2 regions of the Halobacillus sp. Marseille-Q1614 genome follow, and region 2 is predicted to be linked to the other one. Evidence: riboswitches for the same ligand, from Rfam matches in the RefSeq annotation. Region 2 holds a riboswitch; the other holds the start of a gene.

Region 1 (3,421 bases), 470 kb from region 2:
TTTTCATATTGAGACCAGCTAACAGCATCCCTGTTGAACAGATCTTTATCTTTTTACCCACCGTATTCTTTACCCAAACGTTGGCCATCTGCTTTTTATTTTTCATTTTACTATTAATCGGGGGAATGCGTCCGCTTTCCAGAACAGTTCCGCATCCCCCCCTTCTTACTTTCATAACTTTAGCCTGCTTCCGGCAGTTATATCAATATAAATAGGCTAGATCCCTCGATAAGGAAAATTCGTTATGCCTTTTACTGTAGTTTTTATTTTAAATACACCGCCTGCATAGGGATATTGGCTCAATTGTTCTTCATTCATGTCTTTTCTCGCTGTTGTAACATACAATTCATCTATGTTCTTACCGCCAAACGTACAGGAAGTCACATTCACAGCAGGCACCGAGATGAAATTAAGCTGCTCCCCTGTCTCTGGGTTCCAGCGCGAGACTCCACCGCCTGAATAATGGGCAATCCAAAGCATACCTTCAGTATCGATCGTCATGCCATCTGGAAAACCAACATCGTCCGGGAATGTAATCACAGGTATCGGGCTTGAAATTTCACCTGTTTTTAAGCAGTAATCATATTTCACAACTTTACCTGTTGGTGTATCAATAAAATACATGATCTTATGATCAGGTGACCAGGTGATCCCATTTGAGATCCCAACATTGTCTATTTTTTTTCTGAGCTCGCCATTTACGTCAAGGCAGTACAAAGCGCCGGAAGTTTTGTTTTCTTCCGCATCCATTGTTCCAGCCCAAAATCGTCCATAGGGATCACATTTCCCGTCATTAAAACGATTTCCCGGCAGGTTTGATTCCGGGTCTTCGATCAGATGTAATGATTTTGAGTTCCAGTTCAGCTCATATAAGCCCGTCATTAAGGCGACAATCAGTCCGCCATTTTGCTTTAAAGCAGCCGCCCCCACATAGCTTTCAAGGGTAATTTCTTCCCGCTCTTTTGTTACTGTATCAAGACGATGGATTTTCTTTTCTAATATATCTACCCAGTAGAAATGCTGGTTCTCAGGGTCCCAGCACGGTCCTTCACCAAGAGTTGATTGACTGTTTACGACTAGTTCGGCATTCATAATATAAAAACTCCTTTTTATCTATCTCGTTAACTACCTTCTATTTTTTCAGGAGGAAACCCTTTTTAATAAAAAAATTTTAAATATTGCAATTAAACCCTTGTAATATGTTCCGCAATCCTGTAAATTAGGTTGCAAGCAATTTTATCCAAATTAATTAAATAATTCTCTTATCAAGAGAGGCAGAGGGACTGGCCCGACGAAGCCTCAGCAACCACTGATTCGATTCAGTACGGTGCTAACTCCAGCAAGTTGTTGAACAACTTGGAAGATAAGAAGGTGTATCCAACAGACGAAAGTCTTCTTCTTATCTACTAAGGAGAAGACTTTTTTTATTGACTTTGACTGAAAAAAGGAGAATCGCAATGTGCGCTAGACAAACTGAAACGAAATTAGTCCATACAGGAAATAACAATAATGATCCATCCGGGGCGATCAATGCTCCCGTTCATTTATCAACCGCTTATGAACATCCTGGCATCGGCGAATCCACAGGATATGACTATACAAGAACTGGAAATCCAACGAGAAGCCTTTTAGAGAATTCGATTGCCGATTTGGAACACGGTCACGCAGGGTTTGCCTTCAGTTCAGGGATGGCTGCTATTCAAGGAGCTTTATCCCTTTTTAAATCAGGAGATGAAATCGTCGTCTCTGAGGACTTATACGGGGGAAGCTACCGGTTATTTGAATATTTATCAAGACAGTACGGGTTAAAATTTCACTACTGTGACAGTCAGAAGCTAAATGATATTGAACACTACATAACGGACCGGACAAAGGCCCTTTATGTAGAAACGCCGACCAACCCTCTGATGCACTTAGCAGACATAAAAGAAATCTCAGGGATCGCAAAGAAATATGGATGCCTGCTGATCGTAGATAATACGCTTTACACGCCATATCTTCAGCAGCCATTATCAGAAGGAGCGGACATCGTGATTCACAGTGCCACAAAATACTTAGGCGGCCATAATGACGTTCTCGCCGGTTTAGTCGTTGGAAAAGATCCTGATATCTGTGAACAGCTTGGATTTTACCAAAACACTTCAGGAGGTGTTCTTTCTCCCTTTGATTCGTGGCTGCTTATGCGAGGGATGAAGACATTAGCGTTAAGAATGAGGCAGCATGAATTGAATGCCAAGGAGGTTGTGGAGTATCTACACAATCATCCGGAAGTCACTCACGTGTTCTATCCAGGAAAAGGCGGGATGCTCTCCTTTCGTTTAAGTGCCGAACATTGTATCGATCCGTTTCTTAGAAGCTTATCTGTCATAACATTTGCCGAAAGCTTAGGAGGAGTAGAAAGCTTCATTACGTATCCCGCAACACAAACACACGCCGACATCCCAGAAGAAAAACGGCATTCCTACGGTGTATGTAACCGGCTGCTGCGCTTTTCAGTCGGTATTGAGCACCCGGAAGATTTAAAAGCAGACCTAGAGCAGGCCCTGTCACACCTACAAAAGGAGGAAGTATATTATGACTAAGCCACATACGTTCCAAACGAGGTTATTGCATAACGACCATAAATTTGATCCGGCAACTGGTGCGGTGAGCGTGCCCATTCAGCAGGCATCGACTTTTCACCAGGCTGACTTCGACAACCCAGGCCAGTATGACTACAGCCGATCCGGAAACCCGACGCGTGAGGCTTTAGAAGATACAATTGCCCAACTGGAAGGCGGAGAAAGAGGATTTGCTTTCGCTTCTGGAATGGCGGCAATCTCTACGGCGTTTATGCTTTTATCAAAAGGTGACCATGTTGTCATCTCTGAAGATGTGTATGGCGGCACCTTCCGCATGATCCATGACGTACTTACCCGCTTTGGCATTGACCATACCTTTGTAGATATGACCGATCTGCATGCTGTAGCTACGGCGATACAGCCTAATACACAAGTGCTTTATATTGAAACACCTTCTAATCCGCTCTTAAATATTACCGATATTCAGGCGGTTACAAAGCTTGCTAAAGCCAACGGCTGTCTAACATTTGTTGATAACACATTTATGACACCGGCCCTGCAGCGTCCGCTTGAACTCGGTGCCGATCTTGTGCTTCATAGTGCTACTAAATTTATTGCCGGACATAGTGACGTTGTCGCAGGATTAGCGGTTACAGATAAGAAGGAAATTGCAGACCAGCTCTCCTTTTTACAAAATGCGTTCGGATCAATTCTTGGAGCCCACGACTGCTGGCTCGTCCTAAGAGGGTTAAAAACACTCGACTGCCGGCTCAAGCAGTCATCGGAATCCGCCGATAAAATTGCGAACTTTTTATCCGCACACCCGTTTGTTGAAGAAGTCTATTACCCGGGCTTCCGCA
Region 2 (3,421 bases):
AATCTACCAGAAGACGCTCGGTATTTTTCTTGCCAGTATGTATATGTAAAAAGCGATGGCTCTTTATAAGAGCCATCGCTTTTTTTCTGTTAACTTTTGCTGTTGATTTTCCGGGAACCCGATCGTTATCCAGGGGCGACCGGTCACCTTCTCGAACGTGGGTTGCAGGCATCCGTTTTTAAAGCAGGAGTCTCTCAGGTTCTTTGCAAAGTCCTTTAAATCTTATCCTGATCCATATGCGCTTTATTTTCTTCAAGAATCGATAGAGCTTCTTGATAATCTTCTTCCTTCACATCAAATTGCAGAAGCTGCGTTAAGTGACCCGCTTCTTCATCCTCTTCCGCCCTTTGAGTATCTTTCTTAGGGTTAAGAAAATCTGTAAAACCAGCTACTCCTGTAACGGCAGATGTCCCGCTCTGATTGAGAACAGGAACAACCCCTTTTACATTTTTCTGTTCAGGTATAGCTTCTATGGTGTCATTTTCAATAGCAACCTTTTGCAGGGCCGCGCGTGCCCCCTCGGCATCATTTTCATTTTTAAAAAAAGCTTCAACATGCTTCTTCATTGAGTTCCCTCCTTTAAAGAATAGTGTGTCTTATTTTCACTATTCCCCAAACGACCTCAACTATAACAGGGTTATATATATGAATGCTGTGGGTTGTTAACGGCATATAAAATGGGAAGCCCGATTAAATACTGTACCAGCGGAAAGAGGGCAGGAAAATCGAGCTGTTTCCCCAGGCCCTTTCCTTAGAGTGCACTCATTTTACACAACCCTTTACACCGGATAGGTAAGAGCTATGCCCATTCAGCTGGAACTTCCACTAAAATAGCGAATCCCTGTCCGCCGCCTCCGCATAAGGACGCGATGCCTCTTCCGCCTCCACGCCGCTTCAATTCATGGATAAGGGTGAGAATTAACCGAAAGCCTGTGCCTCCAAGCGGATGGCCAATTGCAATTGCGCCGCCGTTAACGTTAACTTTATCAGGATCTAACCCTAATTCATTGATAGTTGCGATGGCTACACTTGCAAATGCTTCATTAATTTCATATAAATCGATATCTTCTTTATTAAGGCCATGTCTCCTCAGTACTTTTGAAATCGCATCGGCCGGCTTCGTATGAAGGCTTGTATCTGGTCCGGCAGTTTCTGACCAGCCGATCACTCGAGCCAGAGGCATTTTTCCAACCTGTTGAGCATACTCCTCAGTTGCCACTAGCCCGACGCTGGCTCCATCTGACATTTGTGATGCATTGCCTGCTGTGATGGTTCCCTCATCTCGAAAAGCTGGTTTTAACGTCCTTAACTTCTCCAGAGTAGAATTGAAACGAATACCTTCATCATCTTTGACCTCTCCTTTCTGTGTTGAAACCGAAACGATTTCCTCAGCCAGCCATCCTTCTTCCTGCGCTTTTGCTGCTTTTAACTGGGACTGTACAGCAAATTCGTCCTGCTCTTCGCGGGTGATTGAAAACCGTTCATTCTGCTTGTCGGTTAATATGCCCATCGACTGGTCACTAAGTGAACACCAGAGCCCATCCTGTATAAGAGAATCTGTCAGTTCAAGCGGTCCCGCTCCTGAACCATTTCTAAGTGAAGCGACATGTGGAGCGTTCGTCATCGAATCAAACCCGCCAACAACGTATAAATTCCCCTCTTCAAGCCGGACTCTTCTCGTCGCATCAATCACAGAAGCGACTCCAGCTAAACAAACATTGTTTACCGTAATGGCAGGCACTTCAAGAGAGATACCTGATTGTACGGCTACACTTCTCGCAGGGTTCTGTCCCTGTCCTGCCTGAATGACTTGAGCAAGAATGACTCCGTTTGCCTCTTTAGCTTCCGGAACACGCTTTAGAAGCTCTTGAGTGGCTTGAACACCTAAGTCCTTTGCATTTAACTTCGTAAAGCCGCCTTTCCACTTTCCAAAAGGTGTGCGGACACCTTCTAAAATTACAGCTGTCATGTTGACATGCCTCCTTAGTAGTCAAGGATGTTGACCTTCATCGGTAATTTGTATAAATCCACAGAAAAAGCCTCTTCCCAAAATGAAAGAGGCAGAAGATACTAGTTCTGACCTCTCATCTTTCGGATAATGCATCCGTTGGAAGGAGCACCGTGCCTTAAAGACCGGTTGCCGGGCGTCAAAGGGCCAAATCCCTCAGCCTGCTCTAGATAAGAAAGTGTCTACCGCTATGAAGTTAATTGCCATACTACAAATAAACCATGGCAAAGTCAACAATATTTAGAAAATTCCGCTGATATACCTAATTAAGAAAGATGCTCCTTAGCAAGAGAAAGCTGTTCTCTCACCTGTTCAAAACCAGTCCCGCCTTCGCTCGCCCGAGCAGCCACCACATGATCCGGGGCTAATTTTTCATAAATATCCTCTTCAAAAAGCTCGGAGAACTGCTGATACTCTTCTAAGGTTAAATCAAGCAGATACTTCCCCTGCTGGATTGCATATAACACAACCTGGCCGATCACCGCATGCGCATCGCGGAAAGGCAGCCCTTTCACTGCTAAATAATCGGCAATATCGGTCGCATTGGAGTAATCTTCATTAACTGCCTGACGCATATTCTCACTTTTCACTTCCATAGAAGCAAGCATCGGAGCTAATAAAGAAAGAGCCCCATCTAGCGTCTCAACCGTATCGAACATGCCCTCCTTGTCCTCCTGCATATCTTTATTGTAGGCAAGCGGAAGGCCTTTAAGCAGTGTCAGCAGTCCCATTAGGTTCCCGTAGATACGACCCGTCTTTCCGCGCAGCAGTTCGGGAACATCAGGATTTTTCTTCTGCGGCATAATGCTTGAACCCGTGCAGAAAGCATCGTCGAGTTCGACAAAATCAAACTCCTGGCTGCTCCACAGAATCAGCTCTTCAGATAATCTTGAAATATGAGTAATTAAAATGGATGAGATCGACAAGAATTCAAGAATAAAATCGCGGTCGCTGACAGCGTCCAATGAGTTTGGATAAACGTTCTCAAATCCAAGCGTCTCAGCTGCCAGCTTTCTGTCGACAGGATAAGGCGTGCCGGCAAGCGCTGCAGCCCCTAAAGGTGACCAGTCAATCCGCTTTAAACTGTCTTTAAGGCGTTCTTTATCCCGCTCAAACATCCAGAAGTAAGCCAATAGATGGTGAGCAAAAGAAACCGGCTGTGCGCGCTGAAGATGGGTATAGCCGGGAATAATCGTGTCCACATGCTGCTCAGCCTGGTCTGTCAGTGATTTTTGGACAGCTTCCACAAGCTGAATTAAGTGATTCGTTTTTTCCTTTAAATAAAGATGCATGTCTGTAGCTACCTGATCGTTACGGCTTCTTCCGGTATGAAGCTTACCTCCTACAGGGCCTATTTCATCAATAAGCATTTTTTCGATGTTCATATGAATGTCTTCGTGCGCAACAGAAAAT

What was found. A riboswitch is a leader RNA that binds a small molecule or an ion and turns the genes downstream of it on or off. The one in region 2 is predicted to bind S-adenosylmethionine.
Region 1: linked by a shared signal. The riboswitch ahead of HUS26_RS08310 (methionine biosynthesis PLP-dependent protein) and the one ahead of HUS26_RS10760 (acetyl-CoA C-acyltransferase) in region 2 are both predicted to bind S-adenosylmethionine.

Annotation. Positions count from the first base shown of each region.
Region 1 covers NZ_CADDWH010000001.1:1,652,776-1,656,196, forward strand. Annotated here, with positions in the region: gene HUS26_RS08300 (hypothetical protein) at 1-175, opposite strand, end outside; gene HUS26_RS08305 (SMP-30/gluconolactonase/LRE family protein) at 217-1,092, opposite strand; SAM riboswitch class I at 1,260-1,370, shown strand; gene HUS26_RS08310 (methionine biosynthesis PLP-dependent protein) at 1,458-2,582, shown strand; gene metC (cystathionine beta-lyase) at 2,575-3,421, shown strand, end outside.
Region 2 covers NZ_CADDWH010000001.1:2,118,556-2,121,976, forward strand. Annotated here, with positions in the region: gene HUS26_RS10750 (M14 family metallopeptidase) at 1-49, shown strand, start outside; gene HUS26_RS10755 (hypothetical protein) at 216-566, opposite strand; gene HUS26_RS10760 (acetyl-CoA C-acyltransferase) at 800-1,969, opposite strand; SAM riboswitch class I at 2,082-2,185, opposite strand; gene argH (argininosuccinate lyase) at 2,275-3,421, opposite strand, start outside.